Regions from separate parts of the Pseudomonas sp. GQ91 genome, predicted to be linked through region 2. Evidence: predicted binding sites of a transcription regulator. Region 2 holds the regulator's gene; the other holds the start of a gene.
The links. Region 2 encodes FliA, which starts transcription of late flagellar genes. Its sites were predicted from a motif close to CTAAAGTTTNNNNNNNNNNNGCCGNTAA; they were not measured.
Positions count from the first base shown of each region.

Region 1 (17,216 bases), on a different contig from region 2:
TTCCAGCAACCAATCATTCCAGGTGCTCCAGTCTTGCGGCACCGCAACGTGGTGCAGCAACGGCAGGTTGGCCAAGTCCGTCAAGGCCGGCGGTGTACTGCCAAAAGAAGCGAGGTAGCGCGGGCTACAGACCGGATAGATGTCGTCGCTCAAGGTAAACAACCGCGTGTGATCGCCAGAAGCCCGGCCTGAGGTCTGGATGGCGATATCAAATTTTTCAGCGGTTGCGGTGATGGGCTGGGTCGATGCGTTAAGGCGCACCTCCATATCCGGGTACTTCCTATGCAGCGCGGGAATATTGGGCGTCAGCCAATAAAAAGCTTCGCACAACTGTGCCACCAGAACTACTTCGCTGTTATCCCGGCCTTTCTTCAGGTCTTCGGCTCGCGACGCAATCCCCAGGAATGCGCTCCGAACAGTATCGCGAAATTCGACACCCGCCGCCGTCAGGAATACCGCCCGATTTCTGCGGGTAAATAAAGCAACCCCCAGGAACTCTTCGAGAGTACGTACCTGTTTGCTAATTGCGGCCTGGGTCAAGTTCAACTCTTCAGAGGCTTTGGAAAAGCTCTCAAGTCGCGCCGCCGCTTCAAAAGGCACAAGGCTGGACAGCGGGGGCAGTGAGCGTTTGAAATTATCCATAACTTTCAGTCCTGCTGCGTAACCATAAGTCACTTTAAATACAGCCAGTGCACACCCAGAATCCTTAAAGCAGTTAATCAAGGAAAACTCATGTCTGGAAGCACTACGATAACCGCCAGCGATAACCGACAAAGCATTCTTATCATTGTAGGTTCGGTATTTTTACTCTCGGTGTCAGACGCCATCATAAAGGCCACCAGTGCCGATACTTCAATGTGGCAATTGTATGTAATCCGTTCTTTCCTGGCCTCGGGCATTCTGATGGCCCTGGTGGTTCACCTGCGCGGCGCCCCGCAGTTGTGGCCGCTGTCTCCCCTGTGGGTGGTGATAAGAAGCCTGCTGCTGTCGTTGATGTGGATCGCCTTTTACGGCGCACTGCCCTTCATCAGCCTGACCGTCGCCGCCTTGGCCATCTATACCACACCTCTGTTCATCGCTTTGTTCTCGGCCCTCTCCTTGAAGGAGAACGTGACCATACGCAAATGGCTGGCGATCAGCCTGGGTTTTGTCGGGGTCGTGATTACCCTGGCGCCGAGCACCGAAGACTTCAATACCTACGCGCTACTGCCTGTACTCGCCGCCATTCTATACGCCCTTGCCGTGGTGGTGACCAAGGGCAAATGTGCCGATGAGGACCCCGTATTATTGGCGTTGGCCATGAATGTCGCGTTGCTGATCATTGGAGTGGTGGGCAGCCTGGTAGTGCTGCAGACCGGCCCGCATTTTCCGGCGGATGACGGCTTGCGATTCCTGATTGGGGGCTGGTCGGCCATGGGCCAGGCCGACTGGTGGATCATGATCGTGTTGGCGGTCCTGATGGTGGTCGTCAGCATCGGGCTCGCCAAGGCCTACCAGGTTGGTGAGACCTCGGTCATTGGTGCGTTTGACTACACCTACCTGATTTTTGCCATCGCCTGGGGCGCCCTGTTGTTCAACGAAATGCTGAACAGCCGAACCGCTACCGGCCTGGTCCTTATTCTGCTGTCAGGTTTCATTGTGCTGAAAAAACCCGCAGGCGAACTCTAGACATCTCACGTGTACAGGCCTTGCCCAGCCCAGTATGCACCACTGTCCCCTGGCAAAGCCGTGTTGCAGCGCACGCTACTCATGCAAGGGACAAGCTGATCTCGCACCTGGACTGGAAAACCGTGCATGACGGGCAGTCTCTGGAAGCGCACACGGCAGATGAAGTAAAGCGCTTCTTCGCCGGCCTTTTCCGGTACACAGATCGTGTGGGTGAGGCTTGCGGGATAGGTCCTTTGGACCACCCCGCATGATTACCAAGCGTCAAAGGGATCTCCATTACGAGTCGCCCAATGCCCGTCAACCTTAACAACTGTCAATTTGCCTCTCTACACCAGACTGTTGCGGCCAAATCCGTCCTCGCTGTATCTGCTTCTACCTGAACATTCCCGGTTAGCATTACTTTTCATCCAAGGAAGTATTGCGCCATGCCGGACAGCACTAATCTCTATCTTTTCATCGTTGCCGCCTTGCTGCTGCTGATTGTGCCAGGCCCTAACATGGCTATCGTCACCAGCCACGCCGTCGCGCACGGCTGGCGCGCCGGTCTCGCGGCGGCGCTGGGAATAACCCTGGCCGATGTTCTGATGACCGTCATGGTTAGCGCGGGTTTAGGGGCATTGGTGATGAGTTGGGCACCGGCGTTCGACGTGCTGCGGTGGGCAGGCGCTTGTTATCTGATGTGGCTGGCCTGGCAAGCATTGAGGACGCCCCCTTCGGATACTGAGACTCAGCCTACGCAGGCCTCATTGCGGAAGATCTTGATCCGGGCCACGCTCAACAGCCTGTTAAACCCCAAGGCGCTGTTGTTCTTCATGGTGTTCCTACCGCAATTCGTCAGCGTCGGCACCAGCAGCGTCACGTTGCAATTGATGTTCTTGGGTTTGCTGCTTGCGCTGATCGCCTTGGTCTTTCATTCCCTGCTCGGATTTTGCGCCGGACGGCTGCATGCGAGCCTTCGCAAAGGCTCGATCCACAAACGCCTGGGTTCTTATTGCTTCGCTGCGGTAATGACCGTTCTGGCAGCACGTTTGTTGTTGCTCAGCCGGCCGGTTTAAAGGCTCCAGGCCTTTCTGGACGCAACATCGCGCCGGGTCCCCAACGTGCGCCGATGTCAGGTTCCGCGCCGTCCCAAGGTCACGTTTTAACCCGTCACCGACGCTAACCAGATCGGGCGGTATCCCCCCTCTCGAGCTGATCCCGAGGAGTTTGAGTGGCTGGCGTCAGCATTTGCACCTCAGTCTCAACGGTTAGGGCGACCGTAACGCCCTGATCGGTAACCTATTGGTCATAACCAGACGGAAGGTATCCAGGAGGGTCTAAAGTTGCGGCGCACAGGGCAGATAACCCCTATGTCATTTATATCCGCAACAACGTTCAAGGACCGAACCCATGATCCCGCGCCAATCCAGCCGCACTCCCCTTCCCGGTCCTCCGCGTTTTCGTTGGTTCGGTTTCATCCCGGTCGTGCCCGCCGTCATGTGGATACTCCTGCAGTCAACCTCCCTGTCCAACCTGGCGGCCTGCGCGGTGCTGGTGCTGATCGGTCTCGGCGCCTGCGTCTGGAGCACGCGGTCGCAGCGTGACGCGCTGCTGCGAGCCACTGCTGGGACGCTGGCGGATCAGTCAGAGGCAGACGCGGCGCACAACGGCATGGCCTCGCGGGCGCAGCTCGATGAGGTGTTGCTGGGTGCCATGCCGATCTGGGCCAAGCAGGTAGAAAGCTCGCGCCAGCAGACCGAAGAAGCGATTGTGAGCCTGGCCAACCGTTTTACCGGGATCGCCACGCGATTGCAGGAAACGGTCCAGGCATCGCAGCATGCTGCCGGTGAACTGGATGGACAGGCGGCCGACGGCGCACTGAAGGTACTGGCGCGCAGTGACAGCGAGCTGAGCCAGGTGATCAACTCACTCAAGGCCACTCAAACCAGCCGTGACCAGACCCTGGTCCAAGTGCGCAGCCTCACTGCCTATACCGGCGAACTGCGCACCATGGCCGCCGACGTGGCGGCGATTGCCGCGCAAACCAACCTGCTCGCACTCAACGCGGCCATCGAGGCGGCGCGTGCCGGTGAAGCCGGTCGCGGCTTCGCGGTGGTGGCCGATGCGGTGCGCAGCCTGTCGAGCAAATCCAGCGAAACCGGCCAGCAGATGTCGGCCAAGGTCGACATCATCAATAACGCCATTACCGAACTGGTGCAGGCCGCGTCCAGCAGCGCCGACCAGGACAGCCAGTCGGTGGCCGCGTCCGAAAACAGTATTCAATTGGTGCTCGAGCGTTTCCAGAACATCACCGGGCGCCTGGCCGAATCCGCCGACCTGCTCAAGCAGGAAAGCTACGGCATTCGTGACGAGATGACCGAGGTGCTGGTCAACCTGCAATTCCAGGATCGGGTCAGCCAGATCCTCAGCCACGTGCGCGACAACATGCACGCCTTGCATGACCACCTATTGCAGGCCCGCCAGGCCCCGGACCAGGCGGTGGGCGTCGATGCCCGGCAGTGGCTGGAGCGCATGGAAGCCACCTACGCCACCGACGAGCAACGGCGCACCCATCATGGAAAAGCAGCCGTGCAGCAGAATTCTCAAGACATCACCTTCTTTTAGGAGCACATCATGGCGAAGAGTGTATTAGTGGTCGACGACTCCAGCAGCGTGCGGCAAGTGGTCGGCATTGCCTTGAAAAGCGCCGGTTACGACGTGATCGAGGCCAGCGACGGCCGGGATGCCTTGGGCAAGCTCACCGGGCAGAAGGTGCACCTGATCATCAGCGACGTGAACATGCCCAACATGGACGGCATCACCTTCGTCAAGGAGGTCAAGAAGCTGGCCAACTACAAGTTCACCCCGATCATCATGCTTACCACCGAGTCCCAGGAATCGAAGAAGGCCGAAGGCCAGGCCGCCGGCGCCAAGGCGTGGGTGGTCAAGCCGTTCCAGCCGGCGCAGATGCTGGCAGCGGTATCAAAACTGATCCTGCCGTGACACCCGGCGCCAGGGAGGCTCCCATGCCGATCACCCGTGAAACACTTGACGACACCGCCCGCGTGGGCATTGACGGCGAACTCACGATCTACACCGTGGCAGAACTGGCGGGCGCGCTGCTGCCGCGGATTGGCGCGGCGCCACGCCTGGAGCTGGACCTGTCCCAGGTCACAGAAATGGATGGCGCCGGCCTGCAGTTGCTCGCGGTCATCCAGCGTGAAGCCGGCGTCGCCGGTACAGCGTTGAGCGTGACCGGCCAGAGCCAGGCGGTTACGCAGGTACTCCAATTGTGTGGCAGCGCCGCCGTGTAGTCAGCGCGTCCTCGTTCATTGATCGACAAGGAAAGTCCAAGTGAGCATCAATCTCGATCAGGCACAGCAGACATTCATCGTCGAGGCACGCGAACTGTTGCAGGCCATGGAGCAATCCCTGCTGCAACTGGAAAGCGAGCCCGCCGACCAGGATGCCATCGGCGCGATTTTCCGCGCCGCGCACACCATCAAGGGCTCCGCCGGCCTGTTCGGCCTGGGGCCTATCGTGAACTTTACACATATTGTAGAGGACGTACTCGACCGGCTGCGCGACGGCAGCGTGGCCGTGGATGCCCCGCTGATCGCAGTGTTGCTCAAGTGCGGCGATCATATGCTCGAGCTGATCGAGGTCGTCGCCCACCGGGGCGAGACGCTCCAGCCCGCGGCCTTGGAACGAGAGGCGGCATTGAGCGAGGCGTTGAGTGCCTATCAGGCGCCCGGCGCCCCCGCTCAAAGCGTCGAAACCGTCGCAGCCGCTGCAGACACGGCCGCCGAAGTGCTGTGGCACATTTCCCTGCGCTTCGGCGTGGACGTGTTTCGTAATGGCATGGACCCGCTGTCGTTCCTGCGCTACCTCGATACCTTGGGGCAGATGGTGCAGGTCAGCACCCTGACCGACAGCATCCCGGCCATGGACAGCTGGGACCCGGAAAGCTGCTACCTGGGGTTCGAGATCGACCTGCGCTCGACGGCCAGCCACGCCACCCTCAACGAAGTGTTTGACTTCGTGCGCGACGACTGTGAAGTGCACATCAGTGCAGTCGACGAAGCGTCCGACAGCATCGCCACCCCAGGTACCGAGCTGGTCACGCAGACCGAGCAAGGCCCCATGACGACCTCGCCGCAGCGCCTGCCAGCGACCAGCGAGCCGAAAGCCCGGGATGGCAATTACGTGCGGGTCAACGCCGACAAGCTCGACGAGTTGATCAACCTGGTCGGCGAACTGGTCATCGCCAGCGCCGGCGCGAGCCTGCTGGCCCGCTCCTGTAACAACGACCCACTGCAAGAGGCCACTTCGATGGTTTCGGGGCTGGTGGAAGAGATTCTCGATGGCGCCCTGCACCTGCGCATGATCCCCATCGGCGACACGTTCAACCGTTTCCGCCGCGTAGTGCGTGATGTCAGCCAGGAACTCGGCAAGGACATCGAACTGATCATCAACGGCGCGGAAACCGAACTGGACAAGACCGTTGTCGAGAAGATCGGCGACCCGCTGATGCACCTGCTGCGCAACGCCATGGACCACGGTATCGAAAGCGCCGATGTCCGGCGTGCGGCTGGCAAGCCGACCAAGGGCCATCTGAGTCTCAATGCCTACCACGACTCGGGGAGCATCGTCATCGAAATCGCCGACGACGGCGCCGGGCTCAACCGCGAACGCATCCTGGAAAAGGCCCAGGAACGCGGGCTGGTCGCCAGCGGTGCGGTGCTCACCGATCAGGAGATCTACAACCTGATCTTCGAAGCAGGTTTCTCTACCGCCGAGGCGGTGACCAATCTGTCCGGGCGTGGCGTGGGCATGGATGTGGTCAAGCGCAATATCACCCTGTTGCGCGGCACCGTCGACCTGGACAGCCGGCCCGGCCAGGGCACCGTGGTGCGCATTCGCTTGCCGCTGACCCTGGCGATCATCAATGGCTTCCTGGTCGGCGTCGACCAATCCACCTACGTGATCCCGCTGGACATGGTCCAGGAATGTATCGAGCTGGATGAACACCAGCGCCAGTCCAGCCGCGACCAGGGTTATGCAGACCTGCGTGGCGAGGTGTTGCCGCTGGTGGACTTGCGCGACCACTTCAGCCACGAAGGTCCGGCCGCTCGCCGCCAGAATGTGGTGGTGGTGCGTTACGCCGAGCACAAGGCCGGGCTGGTGGTGGATGACCTGCTCGGCGAGTTCCAGACCGTGATCAAACCCCTGGGCAAGCTGTTCGGCGCACTGCGCGGGATCAGCGGCTCGACCATATTGGGCAGTGGCGCGGTGGCGTTGATCCTGGATGTACCGGCACTGCTCAACCAACTCGTACAACTGGAAGCCCGCACGCCCCAGGCACCTCAGTCGCCACCGGTCGTCGTTCGCTGACGCATTTGCAATTCCATGGAGGTTCCCCGATGAAATGGTTCTACGATCTGAAGATTTCCACCAAGTTGATCAGCTCATTCCTGGTGGTCCTGGCACTCACAGCGGTGATGGGGGTGTTCGCCGTCCTCCAGCTTGGCGCCGTGAACCAGGCGGCCCAGGACATCAAGGGCAACTGGATGCCCTCAATGCGCGCGGCGGCGGGCATGCGCTTTTTTGCCGCCAACTATCGCTTGAAAGAAAACAACCACATCAGCACCGAGGTCGTGGAGGAAAAGGAGCAGGCCGAGCGGGAAGCCGCCGAGGCGCGCCAGCAGTTCGAAACCCGCATGGGCACCTACGAGCAGTTGCTGTCGAATGATCAAGATCGCCAGCTCCTGGCCAGTATGAACAGCGCCTGGACCGCCTACCTGGCGAGCAGCAAGGCGTTGTTCGAATTTTCCCGGCAGAACCAGGATGCCCAGGCACGCGGCTTGCTCAGGGGTGAGTCCAAGGTGCATTTCGATGAGGTGACCAGCCACCTGCAGAAAATGGTCGAACTCAATGACGCCGGCGCTACCGTCGCCGGTGACAAGGGCACGGCGCTGTACGAAAGCGCACGCCTGTCGATCATCGCGGTGCTGGTCGCTGCGCTGTTGATCGGCCTGGGCCTGGCGGTGTTCATCGCACGGATCATTTCCCGTCCGCTGAGGCAAGCCGCGACCGCCGCCGAACAATTGGCCGAAGGCAACCTCAACGCCCACATCGAGCCTGGCGCAAAAGACGAGACCGGCATGGTGCTCAACGCCATGCGCAACATGGTCGGCAAGCTGGCGCATATCATCGGCGAAGTGCGCAATGCCGCCGATAACCTGGCCAGCGCCTCCGAGCAAGTCAGCGCCACCGCGCAATCGATGAGCCAAGCCACCAGTGAACAGGCGGCCAGCGTCGAGGAAACGAGTGCCTCGGTCGAACAGATGAGCGCCAGCATCAACCAGAACACCGAAAACGCCAAGGTCACCGATGGCATGGCCAGCAAGGCCGCCAAGGAAGCCACCGACGGTGGCGAATCGGTACAGCAGACGGTGGTGGCGATGAAGAAAATCGCCCAGCGCATCAGCATCATCGATGACATCGCCTACCAGACCAATCTGCTCGCCCTCAATGCCGCCATCGAGGCCGCTCGGGCCGGCGAGCACGGCAAGGGTTTCGCGGTGGTGGCCGCCGAAGTGCGCAAGCTGGCCGAGCGCAGCCAGGTAGCCGCCCAGGAAATCGGCGAACTGTCCTCCAGCAGCGTGGACATGGCCGAGAAAGCCGGCAAGTTGCTTGACGAAATGGTCCCGTCGATCAACAAGACCTCCGACCTGGTGCAGGAAATCAGCGCCGCATCCGAAGAACAGGCGGCGGGTGTCGCGCAGATCAACACGGCGATGACCCAGCTCAACCAAGTCACCCAGCAGAACGCGTCGAGCAGCGAGGAACTGGCGGCCACCGCGGAAGAAATGAGCGGCCAGGCCGAGCAACTGCAACAGGCGATGAGCTTCTTCGTGCTCGATTCAACGTCCAAGGCCGCCCCTGAAGGCAGCAACGTGGACACCCCCGGCAAGCCCAGCCGCCAGGCGCCACGCCCGGTACAACAGGCACCGCGCAAGGCCTTTGCCTACACTACGGCCAGCACCCCGGACGAATCGGAATTCACCCGTTTCTGATCGCAAGAATCGATGCGGGCTTACAGGGAGAATGACATGGGCGCAGTGATGACTACTCGTCATACCGCAGTTGCAGTAGATGAGGATGCGCAATACCTGACCTTCATGCTCGGCGGCGAAATGTTCGCCATCGGCATTCTGGGGATCAAGGAAATTATCGAATACGGCAGCCTGACCGTGGTGCCGATGATGCCAGCCTTCGTGCGCGGAGTGATCAACCTGCGCGGCGCGGTGGTGCCGGTGGTCGACCTGTCGGCGCGCTTTGGGCGGGCCAACTCGGCGATCACCCGACGCTCCTGCGTGATCATCATCGAAGCCAGTATTGAAGATGGCCAATCCCAGGACATCGGGCTGCTCGTCGATACTGTTTCCGCCGTGCAGGAGATCCCGACCGCGCAGATCGAGCCGCCGCCCAGCTTCGGCGCGCGGATTCGCGCCGATTTCATCAGTGGCATGGCCAAGGTCGACGGCAAGTTCGTGATCGTATTGGAAGTGGACAAGGTGCTGTCCATCGACGAGATGTCCAGCCTCGCCGAGAACGGCCAGGCGCAGGCCCTCGACTTCGACCCGCGTTGAGGCCCGATCATGCCCGACACCACCTCCATCGACGATCGTGAATTCGGTCAGTTCCAGGCCTGGCTGTACCGCGCGGCAGGCATCAACCTGTCTCCCGCCAAGAAAGCCCTGGTGGCCGGGCGCCTGTTCAAGCGCCTCAAGCACTATGAGCTGCAGAGCTATGGTGAGTACTTCAAGCTGATCATGAGCGATCAGCGCAAGGGCGAGCTGCAAGTCGCGCTGGACTTGCTGACCACCAACGAAACCTACTTTTTTCGCGAGCCCAAGCACTTCGACTTCCTACGTCAGCAGGTGCTGCCCAAGGCCGCGCCGGGCAAGGTGTTTCGCGTGTGGAGCGCGGCCAGCTCCTCGGGTGAAGAGCCCTACAGCCTGGCGATGACCCTGGCCGAGACCCTGGGCACCACACCCTGGGAAGTGATCGGCTCGGACATCAGCACCCAAGTGCTGGCCAAGGCGCGCAACGGCCATTACTCCATGGAGCGCGCCGCGACGCTGCCCCAGCCGCTGTTGACCAAGTATTGCCTCAAGGGCATCGGCCGCCAGGAGGGCACCTTCCTGATCGACAAGACCCTGCGCAACCGAGTCAACTTTGTCCAGGTCAACCTCAACGAACCGCTGCCCGGCCTCGGGGAATTCGAGGTGATCTTCCTGCGCAACGTGATGATCTATTTCGACCAGCAGACCAAAAGCCAGGTGGTGGCGCGTCTGCTGCCGCTGCTCAAGCCAGGCGGCTACTTCATCATCAGTCACTCGGAAAGCCTCAACGGTGTCAATGACACCTTGAAGCTGGTGGCGCCGTCGATTTACCGCAAGCCATGAACAAGCCTGTCGGTGCGACCGAAGTGATCTTGGCACCTGGCCAGGTCAGCTTTGCAACGCGGCCTACGCGCCTGCGCACCTTGCTCGGTTCCTGCGTGGCAATCACCTTTTGGCACCCGCAACGGCGAATCGGCGGCATGTGTCACTTCATGCTGCCGGCACGCTCGCGCAAGGACCAACCGCTGGACGGCAAATACGCCGACGAGGCGCTCGAATTGCTGCTGCACCACGCCCACGCCAATGGCACGCGGGCGCAGGAGTATCAGGTCAAGCTGTTCGGCGGCGGTCAGATGTTCCCCGAGCAGCAGCGCCACCTGCCGGCGCAGGACGTGGCCAGCCTGAATATCCGCGCGGCGCTGGCCCTGGCCGAGCAGCATCAACTGCACCTGACCGCCCAGGACATGGGCAGTACCGGTTACCGCACAATCATGTTCGACCTGTGGAACGGCAACGTCTGGGTTCGGCACCAACCAATGGGAACACTTAACCAAGATGCCTACCAAAAAAATCAGTGTGCTGCTGGTCGATGATTCGGCCGTGGTGCGCCAGGTGCTGCTGGCGATTTTAAGCGACACGCCGGATATCCACGTCATGGGCGCCGCCTCCGACCCGATTTTCGCCATGGACAAACTCGCCCGGGAATGGCCGGATGTGATTGTGCTGGACGTGGAAATGCCGCGCATGGACGGCATCACCTTTCTCAAAAAGATCATGAGCGAGCGGCCGACGCCGGTGGTGATCTGTTCCTCGCTGACCCAGAAAGGCGCGGAAACTTCCTTGCAGGCGCTGTCGGCGGGCGCAGTGGAAATTATCACCAAACCCACGACCGGGCTGAAGAGTTTCCTGATCGAATCAGCCGCCGAACTGGTCGCATCGATCCGCGCCGCGGCCAACTCCAACGTCAGGAACCTGGGCAAGCGCAGCGTCAGGCCGACGCCAACACTTGCCCCGGCCGGCAAGCTCAGTGCGGATGCGATCCTGCCCGCCGCCAATGGCCATGCCATGGCGCAGACCACTGAACGTATCGTCGCCATCGGCACTTCCACCGGCGGCACCCAGGCGCTGGAGGCGGTGCTGACGGCACTGCCGCGGGTGTGCCCAGGCATGGTGATCGTGCAGCACATGCCCGAGAAATTCACCGCCTCCTTCGCCGAGCGCCTCAACAGCGTCTGCCAGATCGAAGTGCGCGAGGCGCGCAACAACGACCGCATCCTCCCCGGCCTGGCCCTGATCGCCCCTGGCGGCAAGCACCTGATGGTCACCCGCAGTGGCGCCTATTATCACGCCCAGGTGATCGACGGGCCGCTGGTCAACCGACATCGGCCTTCAGTGGATGTGCTGTTTCGCTCGGTCGCCAGGTTCGCCGGCAAGAATGCCACCGGCATCATCATGACCGGCATGGGCGACGACGGCGCACGCGGACTAAAAGAAATGCTCGAGGCCGGAGCCGCCACGGTGGCCCAGGACGAGGCCAGTTGCGTGGTGTTCGGCATGCCCAAGGAAGCCATCAAGCTCAACGCCGCCCAGCGCATCATGGCGTTGGAGGATATTCATCAGGCGATTTTGTATAAGTGAAGTTGGGCTCTGGCCTGGGGAGATGTTTCCGGTCAGAAGCAGACTATCGCTATAGACCGAGTAGCCACCCGCACCGGAGAGCCGGGCCTGCCGATTAATATGAAACCGCAACGTTACTGCCCTATGACGTTAGAAGCACCTGCCAACCATGACTTACCCCATCAAGAAAGAGGGAGACAGTTAACACATTTGGTTGATCAATCGGTTACATCCACCAGCGGCACCGTCCCACGACCACCCCGCCGGCTTTCCATCCAGCCGTTCACATCGCTGGAAAACTCGGCAGGCGCTTTACGCCCAAACTTGAGCGCAAGATCGAGAATGGTTTGTTGGCTCAACACCTCCTCCATCCGTTTCTGTGCGGCAATCATCGCACCATGGACAGCGCAGGTTCCTTCCCTCGCCCATGGCGGTGCATCGCCTTCGAATAACGCACAGCGACCACGTATTTCTCTACATTCGAACATGGATTTGCGGCCATCAATGGCCAGCACGATGTCCAGCATCGAAATGTCCTGCGAGTGCTTGGCCAATTTGAAACCGCCCCGGACACCCTCGGTGGCGGTCACCAGTCCGGCCTTGGCGAGCTTGGTAAATATCTTCGCGAGGTAATCCTGCGGCACTCCTTGCAGATCAGCCAGGTCTCGCACGCTGGCCTCGCGGCTATCACCCAGGCCATCGACCAAAAATAGCAGGCAGTGAATGCCGTACTCCACCCCCGCGCTGTAGAAAGCCATGCCAACTCCGACTGTTTTATTCCCCTAAGAAGCTATCAGGGCATGCCAGAACGTGCAAGAAAATCGCTACCCCCCTACATTCCAAGGGACTATTCATAGGTTCTTATCTATCTGATTTACATAGATTTACTTAAGAATCAACTGGGTATTCAGAGTTTTTCTCGGTTCGCACGCTTGCCAGCCATAAACTACGACCATTATAGTCGTAGTTGTGAGGCGTGCTTCATAACTCATCCATCACCTCTCCAACCTTGAGAAATTGCAAATGAAAAAGACCATTCTGATTATCGGCGCCGGCTTCGGCGGCCTCTGGAGCGCCTTGAGCGCCATGCGCCTGCTAAGCCAGCACGGCCGGGAAGACATCGTCGTGCAAGTGCTCGCGCCAATAGCCGAGTTGCAGGTAAGGCCACGTTTCTACGAACCGCGCCCGGACAAGATGCGCGCCCCTTTGACAGAACTGTTTCAGGCCACGGGGGTGGAATTCATCAGAGGCGTGGCGCAGCGCATCGACACCCAGGGTCAAACCGTCAGCTACCTGGATGCGTCGGGTACAGCCGGTGAGTTGCCTTACACCGCGCTGGTCTTGGCGGCTGGCAGCAGAGTCGCTTTACCAGCGATCGACGGCCTGGCAGACCATGCGTTCAATGTCGACTCGATCGATGAAGCCCGACGCTTGGAAAGCCATCTCGAACACTTGGCCACGCTGCCGGCTTCCCTGGCGCGTAAGACGGTGGTGATCGCCGGGGGCGGATTCACCGGCATCGAAACGGCGTGCGAAATGCCCGCGCGGTTGAAAAGCGTACTAGGCGAGCACAGCCAGCCGCGAGTGATCATTGTTGATCGTGCTCAAGCGATCGGTGCTTCGATGGGTGTCGCGATGGCACCGGTGATCGCCGAAGCCACGGCGGAACTGGGCGTGCATTGGTGCCTTGGCGCCTCGGTGGTAGCGGTTGACTCGCTGGGCGTGACCTTGGCCGACGGACAACGGATCGAAGCCAACACGGTCGTCTGGACAGCGGGCGTAAGAGCCAGTGAGTTGACTACCCAGGTGGCTGCCGAACGCGACGGCCTGGGCCGCCTTCATGTCGATGGGAACTTGCGAGTGCTCGGGCAATCGGCCGTATTTGCCACCGGAGATACGGCATTTGCCGCATGTGACGAATGGGGAAATCACGCTCTGATGACCTGCCAGCACGCCATCGCCTTGGGCCGCTCGGCAGGCAATAACGCCGCGGCCCAGCTACTCGATGTAGCGCCCATCCCGTACAGCCAGGCCAAGTATGTGACCTGCCTGGACCTTGGCTCTTGGGGCGCCGTATTCACCGAAGGCTGGGACCGCCAGGTCAAGTTCGTTCGCGAGGAAGGCAAGCAGCTCAAGACTCAGATCAATACACAATGGATCTATCCGCCCATCGCCGACAAAGCCATCGCGCTGGCCGCAGCGGATCCGCTGATTCCAGTCGTGGCATGAGCATCAGGGCGCCAACAATGAACGGAGGCTAGCAGCCCAGAAGCCGCAATGGATGGTGGCTTTAAGCTAGCCCTCGCACCCAGCTGTCGATTCGAATACCACACCAACCGGTGGAGGCTTGAGTATGAACTCTTTGCTGGCCCCTTGGGGCCGGCCGCTTCGGCAATAAGCAACGGTTGCGCAGGGCAATAGATTACTTATTGAACATTTCGTGAAAAAGCGTAGTATTGCCGACCATGATACTCGAACAGCTCAAAGCCCTGGGCAATGACACTCGCATGCAAATGATGGAGTGGCTCAAAGACCCACTCAGTAATTTCCCCCCTCAGGATCATGGCGATCCTGCGATAGGCGTGTGCGTCACCCATTTGCAGCACAAGGCCGGGCTTTCACCTTCTACCGCGTCTGCACATTTGGCTATCTTGCAACGTGCAGGCTTCGTGCTGACCACCCGCATCGGAAAGTGGACTTACTACCGGCGCAATGAGCAGGCGATTGATGACTTTGCGGCTAGGCTGAGCATCGAATTGTAATTTTTAAACTTTCATTTCGTTATTTCGCGTAATTAGAAAACATAAGGAAACCCCTATGAGCAGTAAAACTATCTTCGTTCAACCCGGTGGCGGCTATGAAAAGGTTGTGGTTGGCAGCAGCGAAGTCCGAGCCGCAGCGCGTGGCGAAATCACCGTACGCCTTCACGCCAACTCGCTCAACTACCACGACTTCGCGGTGGTCAGCGGTATGTGGGGCCCTAGCGAAAAACGCATCCCCATGGCCGATGGTGCAGGTGAAGTCATTGCTGTCGGCCCAGATGTCACTGAATTCAAGGTGGGTGACTCGGTCGTCAGCACCTTCTTCCCGGAATGGATCAACGGTGTGCCACTGGTTGAAGGCTTTGTCAGCGTGCCAGGTGATGGCATTGACGGCTACGCTCGTGAGCAAGTGACGGCCAACGCCACGTCGTTCACCCTCTCGCCTACTGGCTACAGCCATGCTGAAGCGTCGACGCTTACCACCGCCGGTCTTACTGCATGGCGCGCCCTGATGGCCGATGACTCACTCAAGCCGGGCGACACCGTGCTCGTCCAAGGCACGGGTGGCGTTTCAATTTTCGCCCTGCAGTTCGCTAAGATGGCCGGTGCTACCGTCATCGCGACCTCTTCAAGCGACGAAAAACTTGAACGCCTGAAAGCGCTAGGCGCTGATCATGTGATCAATTACCGCAAAGACCTCAACTGGGGCGAAACTGCACGCGCGCTAACGGGCGGCCGTGGTGTTGACCACATCATCGAAGTCGGCGGCCCAGCGACGCTTGAGCAATCGATGAGTGCAATTCGGGTTGCTGGTCACATCTCCGTCATCGGGATATTGAGTGGCGTAAGCGGTGCAATGAATTTTGTACCGGCACTGATCAAGCAAGTGCGTCTGCAGGGTGTATTGGTGGGTAGCCGTAGCCAGCAGCAGGACATGATCCGAGCCATCAATGCTAATGGCATGCGCCCGATTATTGATCGTCATTTCCCTTTGGACGAGATTGTCGAAGCGTTCAAGTATCAGGAAACCAACCAGCATTTCGGCAAAATTTGCCTGGATATCTAAGCACGCGTGAATGGGCATGATGCGTATGCCTATCTCAAAGATGTGCTGACACGGCTGCCGACGCAGCGGACGAGAGAGATTGGCCCATTGCTGCCTGTCGCAACCGGCAGCAATGGGTCGTTCTCAGCCGGCCACCACAGGCAGAAATCGGCCAGAAGCGGACTCTCAGCCACATCGTTTCTCGGCCAAAAGCGGACGTTCACGTGCGGCTCAGGCGTTTTAAAGCGGGAGTAAGGTGTGTCATCAAGCTAATTGACACACCGCGCAATCCGCAGGGATTACTGCGTGCCATTAATAGCAAAGTCGAAGATTTGGTAGCTCTTGATTTCGCTGCAAGCGACTTGCTGACGGTATTCTGCATTCAATGGTCGATTCAGAATGAATGGAACCCGCGTTTCTGAGACGCCGCCGTGAGTTCGTAGGCGGTTGCCTTTCAAGCCCTCGAGGTCATGCAGCTTGGCAGAGCTGCCGATGCAGACATCTTTTCTCGACACCACTACCACATCTGCCTCGCGATCTTCCGGCAGTTCGAACAGTCGGCATGCGGTTTTCTTATCCAAGGAGAGATCAACCCCGTCGATCGCCGCTACTCGATCAATGACCGCTTGAACGCTGACATTGCCTCGTGTCCAAACCCGCACAAACCCGCCAAGTGCACCGTGGTGGGCAACAAATGCATCGGTGATGGGACAGATCACTGTGGTTTCGCCTGCTCCAAATTCTGCATCGAGAATATCTTGTAGCCAGATTACATTCGGTTCACCGCCTTCGTCGCTTTTGTCACTCATGCCGTGATCGGCAATCAGTCCCAACACAATGTCTTCGTTTACCAGCCGGCCGAAGGCCTCGTCCAATGCTTGGTAGAACTGCCGAGCCTGGTCCTGATCGGGTGCCCACTTGTGTTGAACGAAGTCTGTCAGTGAGAGATACATCAGGTTCGGGCGGCGGTCCTGCAGCAACTTGATCCCCGCTTCCAATACGAATAGCGAAAGCTCCATTGAGTACATGTCAGGCTTGGGCATGCCGACATACTCCAATACGTTTTCAATGCCGTTTTCCGCAAGCGTACAACGGTCGGCGAACTCCGATGAGAACGACACATGACCCTGGCTGACATCCAGACCTTTGCCCAGTTGGCGGCGCAGTTTGTCCTTGGCAGTAATGCTCACCACCTTGGCACCTGAGTCGGCAAATCCGGCCAGAATCGTTTCGCCGCGCAGCAGTTCAGGGCCCGTCATGACGACCGGTTGCCAGGTGTTGGTATCCAGGTAGTAATTGCCGGATATGCCGTGCTTGGCCGTAGGCGTTCCAGTAATGATCGACATGTTGTTTGGGCAAGTGAACGAAGGCATCGAACCCATGGCTACCGTGGAGTAACCCTCTTCAACAAACCGCTGGATATTGGGTACCGTCCCCTCTGCCAGAAACTGGTGAAGATACTCCGGGTCTCCTCCATCAATGCACACCACTACGACGGGGCGTTCAGGTTGACGGTAGGATTTCCCATTGATGGAGATAGTGCTGTTCATGATGACTCCTTTTGAATAATTCGAATGAGGCGTTTAGCGTCGTTTTTTGAGTAGCGCTACGCGCGCGTGGGACGAGAGTTTTTCCACCGTCAGAACCAGCAGGAACACCAGCAGAATGATGGTGGCGGCTTGGTCGAAGCGGAACATTTCCATGGCTGTAGCGAGTTCCGCACCAATGCCGCCG
Region 1 covers NZ_JCAXED010000012.1:51,990-69,205, reverse strand. Annotated here, with positions in the region: gene AC6CIA_RS18555 (LysR substrate-binding domain-containing protein) at 1-642, opposite strand, end outside; gene AC6CIA_RS18550 (DMT family transporter) at 733-1,668, shown strand; gene AC6CIA_RS18545 (LysE family translocator) at 2,094-2,723, shown strand; gene AC6CIA_RS18540 (methyl-accepting chemotaxis protein) at 3,058-4,272, shown strand; gene AC6CIA_RS18535 (response regulator) at 4,282-4,650, shown strand; gene AC6CIA_RS18530 (STAS domain-containing protein) at 4,674-4,961, shown strand; gene AC6CIA_RS18525 (chemotaxis protein CheA) at 5,002-7,041, shown strand; gene AC6CIA_RS18520 (methyl-accepting chemotaxis protein) at 7,071-8,726, shown strand; gene AC6CIA_RS18515 (chemotaxis protein CheW) at 8,763-9,302, shown strand; gene AC6CIA_RS18510 (CheR family methyltransferase) at 9,312-10,121, shown strand; gene cheD (chemoreceptor glutamine deamidase CheD) at 10,118-10,651, shown strand; gene AC6CIA_RS18500 (protein-glutamate methylesterase/protein-glutamine glutaminase) at 10,614-11,696, shown strand; gene AC6CIA_RS18495 (RrF2 family transcriptional regulator) at 11,894-12,433, opposite strand; gene AC6CIA_RS18490 (NAD(P)/FAD-dependent oxidoreductase) at 12,699-13,904, shown strand; gene AC6CIA_RS18485 (ArsR/SmtB family transcription factor) at 14,141-14,437, shown strand; gene AC6CIA_RS18480 (zinc-dependent alcohol dehydrogenase family protein) at 14,493-15,503, shown strand; partial or broken gene AC6CIA_RS18475 (transposase domain-containing protein) at 15,504-15,599, shown strand; gene phnA (phosphonoacetate hydrolase) at 15,782-17,032, opposite strand; gene phnE (phosphonate ABC transporter, permease protein PhnE) at 17,066-17,216, opposite strand, start outside.
Region 1: the regulator FliA is predicted to act here: its motif matches at 2,985-3,012, upstream of AC6CIA_RS18540 (methyl-accepting chemotaxis protein).

Region 2 (14,961 bases):
CCGCGCTGCTGATGACCATGCCGGTATTCGGTACAACACTGGTGCCGCAGCGGGTTCGTCTGTATTTCGCGGTGGCGATTACCGTGGTCATTGTGCCGGCCTTGCCAGCGATGCCGGCGGTCAACGCGCTGGACCTCAGTGCGCTGCTGCTGATCGCCGAGCAAATCCTCATCGGCGCCTTGATGGGGTTCTCGCTGACCCTGTTTTTCCAGGCGTTTGTGATCGCCGGGCAAATCGTCTCGATCCAGATGGGCATGGGCTTTGCCTCCATGGTCGACCCCACCAACGGCGTGTCGGTGGCGGTGATCGGGCAGTTCCTGACCATGTTGGTGACGCTGTTGTTTTTGGCAATGAACGGCCATTTGGTGGCGTTTGAAGTGCTCATCGAGAGCTTCACCACCTTGCCGGTGGGCGAGGGGTTGGTGGTCAATCAGTTCTGGGAACTGGTCGGCCGGCTTTCATGGGTGCTGGGAGCCTCATTGTTGCTGGTACTGCCGGCGATTACCGCGTTGCTGGTGGTCAACATTGCCTTTGGCGTGATGACCCGCGCGGCTCCGCAACTGAACATCTTCGCCATTGGTTTCCCCTTGACCCTGGTATTGGGCATGGGGATTTTCTGGATCGGCCTGGCCGACATTCTCAATCAGTATCAACCGCTGGCCAGTGATGCCTTGCAGTTTTTACGTGATCTGGCACGGGCGCGCTGAGCCATGGCCGAGAGCGAGAGTGGTCAGGACAAAACAGAAGACCCCACGGAGAAACGTAAAAAGGACTCCAGGGAAAAGGGCGAGATTGCCCGATCCAAAGAACTCAACACCCTGGCTGTGATGCTGGCCGGCGCCGGTGGCCTGCTGATTTATGGCGGCGGCCTGGCGCATGACCTGATGGAGCTGATGAAGCATAACTTCTCCCTGCCACGGGAAGTGTTGCTGGATCCGCGCGCCATGGGGATTTACCTGCTGCATTCAGGAAAAATCGCCATCCTGGCCTCGCAACCGGTACTGATCACCTTGCTTCTGGCCGCGTTGATCGGACCGATCTCCCTTGGCGGCTGGTTGTTCGCCGCCGGTAGCATGGCGCCTAAATTCAGCCGAATGAACCCTGGGGCAGGGATCAAGCGGATGTTTTCCACCAAGGCCTTGGTGGAGCTGCTTAAAGCTCTGGCAAAGTTCTTCATCATTTTGTTCGTGGCATTGGCGGTGTTGCGCGCCGACATTGACGATTTGCAGCGCATCGCCCACGAGCCTCTGGAGTCGGCGATCATCCACAGTGTGCAATTGGTGGGGTGGAGCGCGTTGTGGATGGCTTGCGGGCTGATCCTGATCGCGGCGGTGGATGCCCCGATTCAGCTCTGGGAAAGCCACAAGAAACTGCTGATGACCAAGCAGGAAGTGCGTGACGAACACAAGGACCAGGAAGGTCGGCCCGAGGTCAAACAGCGCATTCGTCAATTGCAGCGCGAAATGTCCCAACGCAAGATGATGGCTTCGGTCCCGGACGCCGACGTGATCATCACCAACCCGACCCACTATGCGGTGGCGCTCAAGTACGATCCGGAGAAGGGCGGGGCACCGATGCTGCTGGCCAAGGGCAGCGACTTTACGGCATTGAAAATCCGCGAAATCGCCCAGGCCCACGACATCCTGCTACTGGAATCGCCGGCGCTGGCGCGCTCGATCTTCTACTCCACCGAGCTCGACCAGGAGATTCCCGCCGGACTTTACCTGGCCGTGGCCCAGGTCCTGGCCTACGTCTATCAGATCCGCCAATACCGCGCCGGCAAAGGCAAACGCCCCGACCCGCTCAAAGACCTGCCCATCCCGCCCGACCTGCGCCGCGACGACTGACCTGTGGCGAGGGGGCGTGTTGTGGCGAGGGGGGGGCTTGTTGTGGCGAGGGGGCTTGTCCCCCGTTGGGCTGCGCAGCAGCCCCCAAACCTGTTACCCCCAGTTTGGACTGAAGGACCGCGGAGGCTTTTTTGGGGCTGCTGCGCAGCCCAACGGGGGACAAGCCCCCTCGCCACAGAAAGCCCGCTTTTTACCAAGGTCTCGCCCTCGCAACGCCGCCTACCCATAGAAAGTGACAGCTTTGCCTGTCTGCCTTGGCTCTTGAAGTCCGCGCTACCTGTCAACTTTGACAGTAGCCAGCCACACGTTCTCGCGGTTCTATTACCTCACGCGCTGCGCAGCGCGAAGCAAGGAGGGGGCTCAGTATGCTGTTCAGAGGCCGGGTCAAATCGTATGACCAGACCACCGGCGTTGGCTTGATTGCGCTGGATGAAGAGGCAAAGGAGGTGCGGGTCGATCTCCACGGCTCGCAGGGGATCCGGCTTTCAGTCGACCTGGAAGTGCGATTTCAAATGATCCATCGACCTGATGGCATTTATGCGTCAGGCGTCAAATCGATCAATGAAGCCTGAGCAGGTCTTCAGGTGAAGGAGAGCGACAATGGAAACGGGTACGGTCAAGTGGTTCCACGCGGAAAAAGGCATTGGGTTCATTACGCCAGACGACGGAGGCGCTGATGTGTTTGTTCACTTCTCGAGTATTCAAGTCGAAGGTTTCAAATCACTTGATGAGAATCAAAGGGTGCAGTATGTGGTTGTCCAAGGGGCCAAAGGCCCCCAGGCAGATCAGGTTCGGCCTGTCCCGTGATTGATTCGGCGCATTGGAGCGAGCGATCTTCGGATGCCTGGCTTGTGATGGGATCCCATCGGCTATTCCACATTCACCAGCATCCGATCATCCATCAACTGTGAAAATTTGATTGATTGCCTGACGCTGAATGCGCCATCTGCACATTGGTCATAGGCCGGAGGGCACCCTGCCAAGGCCCTTTCCCGGCCCCGCACAACGTTTCCGAAATCCCCAAGCAAAGTTGGACGGCTTCTTGCAATAGCGCCTCCAGGTCGCCATACGGCGTCAAAAGTTTGCTTCAAGGAAACGAGGAATACCGGTGGATCGTTCTCAAATGCTCAGCACTGCCCGTGGCTCCGTGGCTGACCTCTCGCGAGGCAATCTGGGCGTGCCGCTGTTGCTGTTGGTCATGCTGGCAATGATGATGTTGCCGATTCCGCCGTTTCTGCTGGACGTGTTTTTTACCTTCAACATTGCCCTGTCCATCGTGGTGCTGCTGGTGTGTGTCTACGCCCTGCGGCCTCTGGATTTTGCGGTGTTCCCGACCATCTTGCTGGTTGCCACGCTGTTGCGCCTGGCCCTTAACGTGGCGTCCACGCGGGTGGTGATGCTCAACGGCCAGGACGGTCACGCCGCGGCGGGTAAGGTGATCCAGGCGTTTGGCGAGGTGGTGATCGGCGGTAACTACGTGGTTGGTGTCGTGGTGTTCGCGATCCTGATGATCATCAACTTCGTGGTGGTCACCAAGGGCGCCGGGCGTATTTCCGAGGTGAGCGCGCGTTTCACCCTTGACGCGATGCCCGGCAAGCAAATGGCGATCGACGCCGACCTCAACGCCGGGCTGATCGACCAGAACCAAGCCAAGGCACGTCGGACCGAAGTGGCCCAGGAGGCCGAGTTCTACGGTTCCATGGACGGTGCCAGCAAATTCGTGCGCGGCGATGCGATTGCCGGCCTGCTGATTCTGTTTATCAACCTGATTGGCGGTATTGCGGTCGGTATCTTCCAGCACGGCATGACTTTCGGCGACGCGGGCAAGGTGTACGCCTTGCTGACCATCGGTGACGGTTTGGTGGCGCAATTGCCATCACTGCTGTTGTCCACCGCCGCGGCGATCATGGTGACCCGTGCGTCCGGCTCCGAGGACATGGGCAAGCAGATCAACCGTCAGATGTTTTCCTCGCCCAAGGCCCTGGCCGTGGCCGCCGGCATCATGGCGATCATGGGCATTGTGCCGGGCATGCCCCACGTGTCGTTCCTGACCATGGCGGCGTTGGCGGCGGGCGGTGCGTATCTGTTCTGGAAAAAGCAGAACGCGGTCAAGGTCCAGGCCTTGCAGGAAGTGGAGCGCCAGCAGGAATTGCTGCCGTCGCCGGCCCGTGCCCAGGAAACCAAGGAGCTTGGCTGGGATGATGTCACTCCGATCGACATGATCGGCCTGGAAGTGGGCTATCGCCTGATTCCCCTGGTAGACCGTAACCAGGGCGGCCAATTGCTGGCGCGGATCAAGGGTGTGCGCAAGAAGCTGTCCCAGGACCTGGGCTTTCTGATGCCCACCGTACACATTCGCGACAACCTTGACCTGGCTCCCAGCGCGTACCGCCTGACCTTGATGGGCGTGACCCTGGCGGAAGCGGAGATCTATCCGGACCGCGAGCTGGCGATCAACCCCGGCCAGGTGTTTGGCAGCCTCAGTGGCATTACCGCCAAAGATCCGGCTTTTGGCCTGGAGGCGGTGTGGATCGAAGTCAGCCAGCGCAGCCAGGCGCAGTCGTTGGGTTACACCGTGGTGGACGCCAGTACGGTGGTCGCGACTCACCTCAACCAGATTCTCTACAAACACTCCCACGAGCTGATTGGTCACGAAGAAGTCCAGCAACTCATGCAATTGCTGGCCAAGGCTTCGCCAAAACTCGCCGAAGAGCTGGTGCCGGGCGTGTTGTCGTTGTCGCAGTTGCTCAAAGTGCTGCAAGCGTTGCTGGCCGAGCAGGTGCCGGTAAGGGACATTCGCAGCATTGCCGAAGCTATCGCCAACAACGCCGCCAAGAGTCAAGATACCGCCGCTCTGGTGGCCGCGGTGCGCGTCGGATTGTCGCGTGCCATCGTCCAAAGCATTGTAGGGCTTGACTCCGAGCTGCCTGTGATCACCTTGGAACCAAGGTTGGAACAAATATTGCTCAATAGTATTCAGAAGGCAGGACAAGGCCAGGAAGAGGGCGTTCTGCTGGAGCCAAGCATGGCTGAAAAACTGCAGCGTTCGTTAATTGACGCCGCGCAGCGCCAGGAAATGCAGGGCCAACCGGTGATTTTGCTGGTGGCCGGCCCGGTTCGGGCGATGTTGTCGCGGTTTGGACGTCTGGCAGTACCGAATTTGCACGTTTTGGCTTACCAGGAAATTCCTGACAATAAGCAAGTGACTATCGTCGCGACAGTAGGGCCCAACGGCTGAGGTAGTGGGTTATGCAAGTGAAGCGTTTTTTCGCCGCCGATATGCGTCAGGCCATGAAACTGGTTCGTGATGAGCTGGGCGCCGATGCTGCGATTATCGGTAACCGGCGTATTGCCGGCGGTGTCGAGCTGACGGCTGCCCTGGATTACACACCCTCGGCGCTGACGCCGCGTGTGCCGAACATGGAGCTGGAAGACGAGCTGCGCAAGACGGCCTCGCGTATTGTCTCGGCCCAGGCCGAGTTGAGCATGCGCGGCGACAGCGATGCGACCACCAATCGCCAATTGTTCGCCGGTTTGCCACTGACCGCGGCCGAGCCGTTGGTGGAACCGACTTTTGTCGAGCCGCCACGTCCTGCGGCGCCAGCGCCGGCAGCCGCGGTCGACCAGCGGGTTTTCGACTCGATGCGCTTTGAGCTCAATGGCCTGCGCGAGCTGCTGGAAGTCCAGTTGGGCTCCCTGGCCTGGAACCAGTTGCAGGGCAGCAAGCCGCAACAAGCCAACCTCTGGCGTCGCCTGCAACGCATTGGCCTGTCCGGCCCGTTGTCCCGCGACCTGCTGGAACTCACCACCGGCATTGAAGAGCCTCGCCAGGCCTGGCGCATGCTCCTGGCGCATCTGGCGCGGATGATCGTCACTCCGGAAATCGAACCCCTGGAAGAGGGTGGCGTGATTGCCATGGTGGGTCCTGCCGGCATGGGCAAGACCACCACGCTGGCCAAACTGGCAGCGCGTTATGTGCTCAAGTACGGCGCGCACAACATCGCGCTGGTGAGCATGGACAGCTATCGGATTGGCGCCCAGGAGCAGCTCAAGACCCTGGGACGCATCCTCAATGTGCCCGTGACCCATGTCGATCCGGGCCAATCGCTGGCCAACGCACTTGATCCGCTGCTGCGCAAGCGCGTCGTGTTGATCGATACGGCCGGCCTGCAAGCCAGCGATCCGGCCTTGCGCATGCAGCTGGAAAGCCTGGCCGGGCGCGGAATCAAGTCAAGAAATTACCTGGTCCTTGCAACCACCAGCCAAAAACAGGTTCTGACTGCTGCCTACCACAGCTACAAACGTTGTGGGCTGGCGGGCTGCATTCTGACTAAACTCGATGAAACAGCTAGTCTTGGCGAAGTGTTGAGCCTGGCCATCAGTCATGCATTGCCGGTCGCCTACCTGACCGACGGGCCGCGGATTCCAGATGATTTGCATCTGCCGCGCCGCCATCAGTTGGTCAGCCGGGCCGTCAGCGTGCAAATGCAGGAAGAACCGAGCGAGGAAGCGATGGCCGACATGTTCGCTGACCTCTACCACAGTCCGGCCAAACGGGTCGGCTGAGGGCTATATGAACATAGTGAAATGTACCTACATCGATGGTCAGCAAGCGGTTAGCGCGACCACCTTATGTAGCCTGCGTCTAAGCAAGACAAGGTAAAGAAAGCACATGGGCAGCATGCATCCCGTACAGGTGATCGCGGTGACCGGCGGCAAAGGTGGCGTCGGCAAGACTAACGTGTCAGTGAATTTGTCCCTGGCCCTGGCAGAGCTTGGCCGCCGCGTCATGCTGCTGGATGCCGACCTGGGGCTGGCGAACGTCGACGTTCTGCTGGGACTGACGCCCAAACATACCCTGGCTGATGTCATTGAGGGCCGCTGTGAGCTGCGCGATGTGCTGTTGCAGGGGCCTGGCGGGATTCGCATCGTACCGGCCGCCTCGGGCACCCAGAGCATGGTTCATCTGAGTCCGGCGCAGCATGCCGGCCTGATCCAGGCCTTCAGTGATATCGGCGACAATCTCGACGTACTGGTGATCGACACCGCCGCCGGGATCGGCGAGTCGGTGGTCAGCTTCGTGCGTGCAGCCCAGGAAGTGTTGCTGGTGGTGTGCGACGAGCCGACCTCGATCACCGACGCTTATGCACTGATCAAGCTGCTCAACCGTGACTACGGCATGAACCGTTTCCGGGTCTTGGCGAACATGGCCCAGAGCCCGCAAGAAGGGCGCAACCTGTTCGCCAAGTTGACCAAGGTCACGGATCGTTTCCTCGATGTCGCCTTACAATACGTCGGCGCAGTGCCCTATGACGAGTGTGTGCGCAAGGCTGTGCAAAAGCAGCGTGCAGTCTATGAAGCGTTCCCTCGTTCCAAATGCGCGTTGGCGTTCAAGGCTATCGCCCAGAAGGTCGATACCTGGCCACTGCCCGCCAATCCTCGGGGGCATCTGGAGTTTTTCGTCGAGCGATTGGTGCATCAGACGAGCGCAGGACCGGTGCTATGACATCAAGCGGCTACAACCTTTACAAGAATTCGGCACGTGACAGTCAGGGCGAGTTGATCGAGCGCTATGCGCCTCTGGTCAAGCGCATTGCCTATCACCTGCTGGCACGCCTGCCCGCCAGCGTCCAGGTCGAAGACCTGATCCAGGCGGGCATGATCGGCCTGCTCGAGGTGTCGACCAAGTACGACGCGAGCAAAGGCGCGAGTTTCGAGACGTATGCGGGGATTCGCATCCGTGGCGCAATGCTCGATGAAGTGCGTAAGGGGGATTGGGCGCCGCGTTCGGTACACCGCAATACTCGGATGGTGAGTGACGCAATTCGCTCAATTGAAGCAAAAACCGGTCGTGACGCTAAAGATCATGAAGTTGCGGCCGAACTCCAATTGAGTCTCGACGATTACTACGGGATTTTGAACGATACCTTGGGCAGCCGCTTGTTCAGTTTCGACGACCTGTTACAGGATGGCGAGCATGAAGGGCTGCACGAGGACGGCGCGAGTGGTCATCTCGAACCGTCGCGCGATCTGGAAGATGAGCGTTTCCAGAGTGCGTTGGCGGATGCAATCGCCAATCTGCCGGAGCGTGAGCGGCTGGTGTTGGCGCTGTACTACGACGAAGAGCTGAACCTCAAGGAAATCGGTGAGGTCCTGGGTGTCAGCGAATCGCGGGTCAGCCAATTGCACAGCCAATGCGCGGCCCGTTTGCGGGGGCGTTTGGGAGAGTGGCGCGCGCGCTGACAGGCAGTGTGGGGACACTGTGAACGTTACCGTCCGGGCGCTTGGCCTGGGCGGGAGCGGCCCGTGGTGCGACCCCTGCAGTCCTTTTTGTGTAATGCCTGTTGAATGATATGGCGCGGCCAGGTGCTGGACGCGTTTAAGACTGCTTGGAGGTCGAATTGGACAAGAACATGAAAATCCTCATCGTTGATGACTTCTCAACGATGCGGCGGATCATAAAAAACCTGTTGCGTGACCTTGGGTTCACTAACACGGTCGAGGCGGACGACGGTCTTACGGCGATTCCGATTCTCAACAGCGGCAGTATCGACTTTCTGGTAACCGACTGGAACATGCCAGGCATGACCGGTATCGAGTTGCTGCGCCATGTGCGCGCGGATGAAAAACTGCGTGGCCTCCCGGTGTTGATGGTGACCGCCGAAGCCAAGCGCGAACAGATCATCGAAGCCGCCCAGGCCGGGGTCAATGGTTACGTGGTCAAGCCATTCACAGCATTGGCCTTGAAAGAGAAGATCGAAAAGATCTTCGAACGTATCCACGGTTGATGCCGCCACGGGGGAGCTATGGAGCATAACGAACTATCGCAGGACGATTTTGAATCGACCCTGAAAAAACACGCTCACCAGTTGGTCGAATGCCTGGAAAAAGGCAAGTTCGGCGACGCGGTGCAGTTGATCCATGAGCTCAATCAGACCCGCGACCGCGGCCTGTATCAGGAAGTGGGCAAGCTCACCCGTGAGCTGCACAGTGCAATCGTCAACTTCCAGATTGACCCGCGCATGCCCCAGGCCGAAGAGATTTCGCAGATCACCGATGCCACCGAGCGCCTGTCCTATGTGGTCAGGCTGACCGAGGCGGCGGCCAACCGCACCATGGACCTGGTGGAAAGCGCCACGCCCCTGGTCAACGGCATGGCCAGCGAGGCCCAGGCGCTGAGCGCTGACTGGGGGCGCTTCATGCGTCGGGAAGTGGGGGCCGAGGAGTTTCGTGAACTCGCCCGTCGGGTCGACGGCTTTCTGTCGCGCAGCGAGCAGGAGAACCGTACGGTCTCCGGCAACCTCAACGATATTTTGCTGGCCCAGGATTACCAGGACCTCACCGGCCAGGTGATCAAGCGCGTGACCCAATTGGTCACAGAAGTGGAAAGTAACTTGCTCAAATTGGTGTTGATGGCCGGTCAGGTTGACCGTTTTGCCGGCATCGAACATGACCGTGAAGCGATCCTCTCGGAAAAAGATCCAAAAAAACATCTCGCCAAGGGTGAAGGTCCGCAGATTCATGCCGATAAACGTGAAGACGTTGTGTCAGGTCAGGATGATGTAGATGACCTGTTATCCAGTTTAGGCTTCTAAGGAGCACACCCATGAGCTTCGGCGCCGATGAAGAGATCCTTCAGGATTTCCTTGTAGAGGCCGGCGAAATTTTAGAGCAACTGTCCGAACAACTGGTCGAGCTGGAAAGCCGGCCAGAAGATGCGAACCTGCTCAATGCAATTTTTCGCGGTTTTCACACTGTAAAAGGGGGCGCCGGCTTCCTCCAGCTGCATGAGCTGGTGGAATGCTGCCACATCGCCGAGAACGTGTTCGACATCCTGCGCAAGGGTGAGCGACACGTCGACTCGGAATTGATGGACGTGATCCTCGAAGCCCTGGATGCGGTCAACGGCATGTTCAATGAAGTGCGTGAACGCGCACCGATCACTGCCGCGACGCCGGAACTGCTGGCCGCTCTGGCGCGCCTGGCGGAACCCGCCGACCTGACTGCGGCGCCGGTGGTCGAGGCGGCGCCGGAGCCGGTTGCCGAACCCGAAGTGGATGTCACTGACAGTGAGTTCGAGCAACTGCTGGACTCCCTCAATACCGTCAAGGCCGAGGCCGAAGCTCCACAGGCCGCCGCACCCGCAGCGCCCCCCAGCACGGAAGACATCACCGACGCCGAGTTCGAGTCGTTGCTCGATCAGTTGCACGGTAAAGGCCAGTTTGCCCCTGAAACGGTGGCGGCCCCACCTGCACCGGTCGAGCCCGCAGCCCCCGTCAGCACCGACATCACCGACGATGAATTCGAGGCGCTGCTCGATCAGTTGCATGGCAAAGGCTCATTCGCGGCTGACGCCTTGCCGGCGGTCGCCGCGGCCGCTGCACCTGCTGCACCGACGCCTGCTGCCGCACCGGCCGCTGATGGCCTGATCAGCGATCACGAATTCGAATCCCTGCTGGACGAGTTGCACGGCAAGGGCAAGTTTTCCGAAGTGCCACCGGCCGCTGCTGCTTCGGCACCGGCTGCCGCCAAGGCCACCGCCGCCGTCGCCGCGCCAGCACCCGCTGCCGCCAAGGCTGCGGCGCCCGCGCCCGCAAAATCGGCCCCGGCTCCTGCTCCCGCTCCGGCCCGTGCACCCGCGCCAGCCGGCGACAAAGCCCCCGCCACTGAAGCCGAAACCACCGTACGCGTTGATACCGCCCGGTTGGACGACATCATGAACATGGTTGGCGAACTGGTGCTGGTGCGTAACCGCCTGGTACGCCTGGGCCTCAACAGCGGCGACGAAGCCATGTCCAAGGCGGTGTCGAACCTTGACGTGGTCACCGCCGACCTGCAAACCGCGGTGATGAAAACGCGGATGCAGCCGATCAAGAAAGTCTTCGGCCGCTTCCCGCGCCTGGTTCGCGACCTGGCTCGGCAGTTGAAGAAAGAGATCAACCTGGAGTTGGTCGGCGAAGAGACCGACCTCGATAAAAACCTGGTCGAGGCCCTGGCGGACCCGCTGGTCCACTTGGTGCGCAACGCCGTCGACCACGGCGTGGAAACCCCGGAAGAACGTGAGGCCGCGGGCAAGTCCCGGGGCGGCAAGGTGATCCTGGCGGCCGAACAGGAAGGCGACCATATCCTGCTGTCCATCACCGACGACGGCAAAGGCATGGACCCAAATATCCTGCGCGGGATCGCGGTCACGCGCGGCGTGATGGACAAGGATGCCGCCGATCGCCTGACCGACACCGAATGCTACAACCTGATCTTTGCGCCGGGCTTCTCGACCAAGACCGAGATTTCCGACGTGTCTGGACGTGGCGTCGGCATGGACGTGGTGAAGACCAAGATCAGCCAGCTTAACGGTTCGATCAACATCTACTCGACCAAGGGCCTGGGCTCGAAGATCGTCATCAAGGTGCCGTTGACCCTGGCGATCATGCCGACCCTGATGGTAATGCTGGGTAATCAGGCGTTTGCCTTCCCGCTGGTCAACGTCAACGAGATTTTCCACCTCGACCTGTCGCGCACCAACGTGGTGGACGGCCAGGAAGTGGTCATCGTGCGCGACAAGGCGCTGCCACTGTTCTACCTCAAGCGCTGGCTGGTGGCTTCGGCCAAGCATGAGGAGCAGCGTGAAGGCCATGTGGTGATCCTCTCCGTGGGCACCCAGCGCATCGGCTTTGTGGTCGATCAACTGGTGGGCCAGGAAGAAGTCGTGATCAAGCCTTTGGGCAAGATGCTGCAGGGAACCCCGGGCATGTCGGGTGCGACCATTACCGGTGACGGTCGAATCGCGCTGATTCTCGACGTTCCGAGCATGCTCAAGCGTTACGCCGCGCGGCGTATTTGATTCTGGTGGGGCAGGGCGGCAGTCCCTCGCCCTGCCTAACGGAGTGGTTATGGTAGTCAAGGTTCTGGTGGTGGACGATTCGGGCTTCTTCCGCCGCCGCGTCTCGGAAATTCTTTCGGCGGATTCCAACATCCAGGTGGTCGGTACGGCCACCAATGGCAAAGAGGCGATTGATCAGGCGCTGGCGCTGAAGCCGGACGTGATCACCATGGACTACGAGATGCCGATGATGGATGGCATCACCGCCGTTCGGCACATCATGCAACGCTGTCCAACCCCGGTATTGATGTTCTCGTCGCTGACGCACGAAGGCGCCCGAGTCACCCTCGATGCGCTGGACGCCGGCGCCGTGGACTTCCTGCCGAAGAATTTCGAAGACATTTCGCGCAACCCGGAAAAGGTCAAGCAGATGCTCTGCGAGAAGGTGCATAGCATCTCGCGCAGTAATCGCGGCAGTTTCAGGGCCGCCGCGCCAGCACCGACACCGGCACCCGTGACCACGCCATCGGCGCCCAGTACTTTCGGACGCCCGGCGCCTGTCTCGGCGCCAGCTCCGCGTCCAGCCGTGGCGCCGGCACGCACGCCCGTGTCGAGTGCGGCTTCGCCCAAGCGCAAAGCCTACAAGCTGGTCGCCATCGGCACCTCGACGGGTGGCCCTGTGGCCTTGCAGCGCGTGTTAACCCAGCTGCCGGCCAACTTCCCGGCGCCGATCGTGTTGATCCAGCATATGCCCGCTGCGTTTACCAAGGCCTTTGCCGAACGCCTGGACAAACTGTGTCGCATCAGCGTCAAGGAAGCCGAAGACGGTGACATTCTGCGCCCGGGCCTGGCGTTGCTGGCACCAGGCGGCAAGCAGATGATGGTCGACGGCCGCGGTGCGGTGAAAATCCTGCCGGGTGACGAGCGCCTGAACTACAAGCCTTGTGTGGATATCACCTTCGGCTCTGCGGCCAAGTCCTACGGTGACAAAGTTCTGGCGGTGGTGCTCACCGGCATGGGCGCCGACGGCCGTGAAGGTGCGCGCCTGCTCAAGCAGGGCGGCAGCGCGATCTGGGCGCAGGACGAAGCCAGCTGCGTGATCTACGGCATGCCGATGGCCATCGTCAAGGCCGACCTGGCCGATGCCGTCTACAGCCTGGATGACATTGGCAAGCACTTGGTGGAGGCTTGTCTCTGATGGATGTGTTGAGCCTGATTGGCATCACCTTGGCGTTTGTCGCCATTATCGGCGGCAACTACCTCGAAGGAGGGCATCTCGGTGCCCTGGCCAACGGTCCGGCGGCGTTGATCGTGATTGGCGGTACGGTGGGCGCGGCGCTGTTGCAGGCGCCCTTGAGTTCGTTCAAGCGCGCGATGCAGATTCTGGTGTGGATCATTTTTCCGCCCCGCGTGGATTTGGCCGGTGGCGTCGACCGCGTGGTCAACTGGAGCCTCACAGCGCGCAAGGAAGGCCTGCTCGGCCTCGAAGGCGTGGCCGATGCGGAGCCCGACAGCTATGCGCGCAAAGGTCTGCAGTTGCTGGTTGACGGCGCCGAGCCGGAAGCCATCCGCAGCATCCTGGAGGTGGATTTCTACACCCAGGAAAGTCGCGATATCAACGCCGCCAAAGTCTTTGAAAGCATGGGCGGCTATGCGCCGACCATCGGCATCATCGGTGCGGTCATGGGCTTGATCCACGTGATGGGCAACCTGGCCGATCCTTCGCAACTGGGCAGCGGCATTGCCGTGGCGTTCGTCGCCACCATCTATGGCGTGGCCAGTGCCAACCTGTTGCTGCTGCCGATCGCCAGCAAGCTCAAGTCCATTGCCCAACGCCAGTCGCGTTATCGTGAAATGCTGCTGGAAGGCATTCTGTCGATTGCCGAGGGCGAGAACCCGCGCTCCATCGAATTGAAGCTCCAGGGCTTCATGGATTGATGGGGGGTATTGCCTGTGAGCCGTCGTCGCCGCGAACCTGAAGAGCACGTCAACCATGAACGCTGGCTGGTGTCCTACGCCGACTTCATCACTTTGCTGTTCGCTTTTTTCGTGGTGATGTACTCCATTTCTTCGATCAACGAAGGCAAGTACAAGGTCATTTCCGAGGCGCTGGTGGGTGTGTTTAACGACTCCGACCGCGCCCTCAAGCCGATTCCGATTGGCGATGAACGCCCCAAGAGCGTGACGCCGGCCAAACCGTTGGTCAAGGACAGCGATGAGACCGACGCCGGCATCAGTGGCGGCAGCGATCCGCTCAAGAGTATCGCCGACGACATCAGCGCGGCGTTTGGCGACTTGATCAGTTCCAACCAGATGACGATTCGTGGCAATGAGCTGTGGGTGGAGATCGAACTCAACTCCAGCCTGCTGTTTGCCAGCGCCGATGCGCTCCCCAGCGACATGGCATTCAGCATCATCGATAAGGTCGCTGCGATCTTGAAACCCTTCGACAACCCGATTCACGTCGAGGGCTTTACCGATAATCTACCGATCCACACAGCGCTGTACCCCACCAACTGGGAGTTGTCGTCGGCGCGCTCGGCGAGCATCGTGCGCATGTTGGCGATGCAGGGCGTCAACCCCGAGCGCCTGGCGTCCGTGGGGTACGGCGAATTCCAGCCCGTGGCCAATAATGCGACGGCCGAAGGCCGGGCGCGTAATCGCCGGGTAGTGCTGGTGGTCTCGCGCAACCTGGATGTGCGCCGCAGCCTGACCGCCACCGGGGCCGCCAATGCGCGACCGGATGCAGCATTGAAGCGGGCTGGCACACAAACTGCACCGACGCCCGTAAAGCCGCCGGTTCGTGCGAACGCCGTCAATTCTCCGTCACCGGCTCTATAACCTCGTGCTATTTCTCGGTCGAGCCAGTGCCCACCGGGAGGAACAATCCGAATGAGAGTCTGGGCAGTTGCCAATCAAAAGGGTGGGGTCGGCAAGACCACCACTTCCATCGCCTTAGCCGGCTTGCTGGCCGAGGCGGGCAAGCGTGTGGTCATTGTCGACCTCGATCCCCACGGCTCGATGACCAGCTATTTCGGTTACGACCCGGATGCGCTGGAACACAGTTGCTACGACCTGTTCCTGCACAAGGGCAACGTGCCTGACGGGTTGCCGGGGCAACTGCTGCTGTCCACCAGCAATGAGAGCATTTCGTTACTGCCCTCCAGCACGGCCTTGGCCACCCTCGAGCGACAATCGCCAGGGCAAAGCGGCCTGGGCCTGGTGATCGCCAAGACCCTGGCGCAGCTGTGGCAGGACTTCGACTACGCGATCATCGACAGTCCGCCGTTGCTT
Region 2 covers NZ_JCAXED010000008.1:88,161-103,121, forward strand. Annotated here, with positions in the region: gene fliR (flagellar biosynthetic protein FliR) at 1-707, shown strand, start outside; gene flhB (flagellar biosynthesis protein FlhB) at 711-1,847, shown strand; gene AC6CIA_RS13775 (cold-shock protein) at 2,213-2,419, shown strand; gene AC6CIA_RS13780 (cold-shock protein) at 2,448-2,654, shown strand; gene flhA (flagellar biosynthesis protein FlhA) at 2,971-5,085, shown strand; gene flhF (flagellar biosynthesis GTPase FlhF) at 5,097-6,413, shown strand; gene fleN (flagellar synthesis regulator FleN) at 6,520-7,353, shown strand; gene fliA (RNA polymerase sigma factor FliA) at 7,350-8,090, shown strand; gene AC6CIA_RS13805 (chemotaxis response regulator CheY) at 8,261-8,635, shown strand; gene AC6CIA_RS13810 (protein phosphatase CheZ) at 8,654-9,442, shown strand; gene AC6CIA_RS13815 (chemotaxis protein CheA) at 9,454-11,688, shown strand; gene AC6CIA_RS13820 (protein-glutamate methylesterase/protein-glutamine glutaminase) at 11,738-12,865, shown strand; gene AC6CIA_RS13825 (flagellar motor protein) at 12,865-13,605, shown strand; gene motD (flagellar motor protein MotD) at 13,621-14,508, shown strand; gene AC6CIA_RS13835 (ParA family protein) at 14,560-14,961, shown strand, end outside.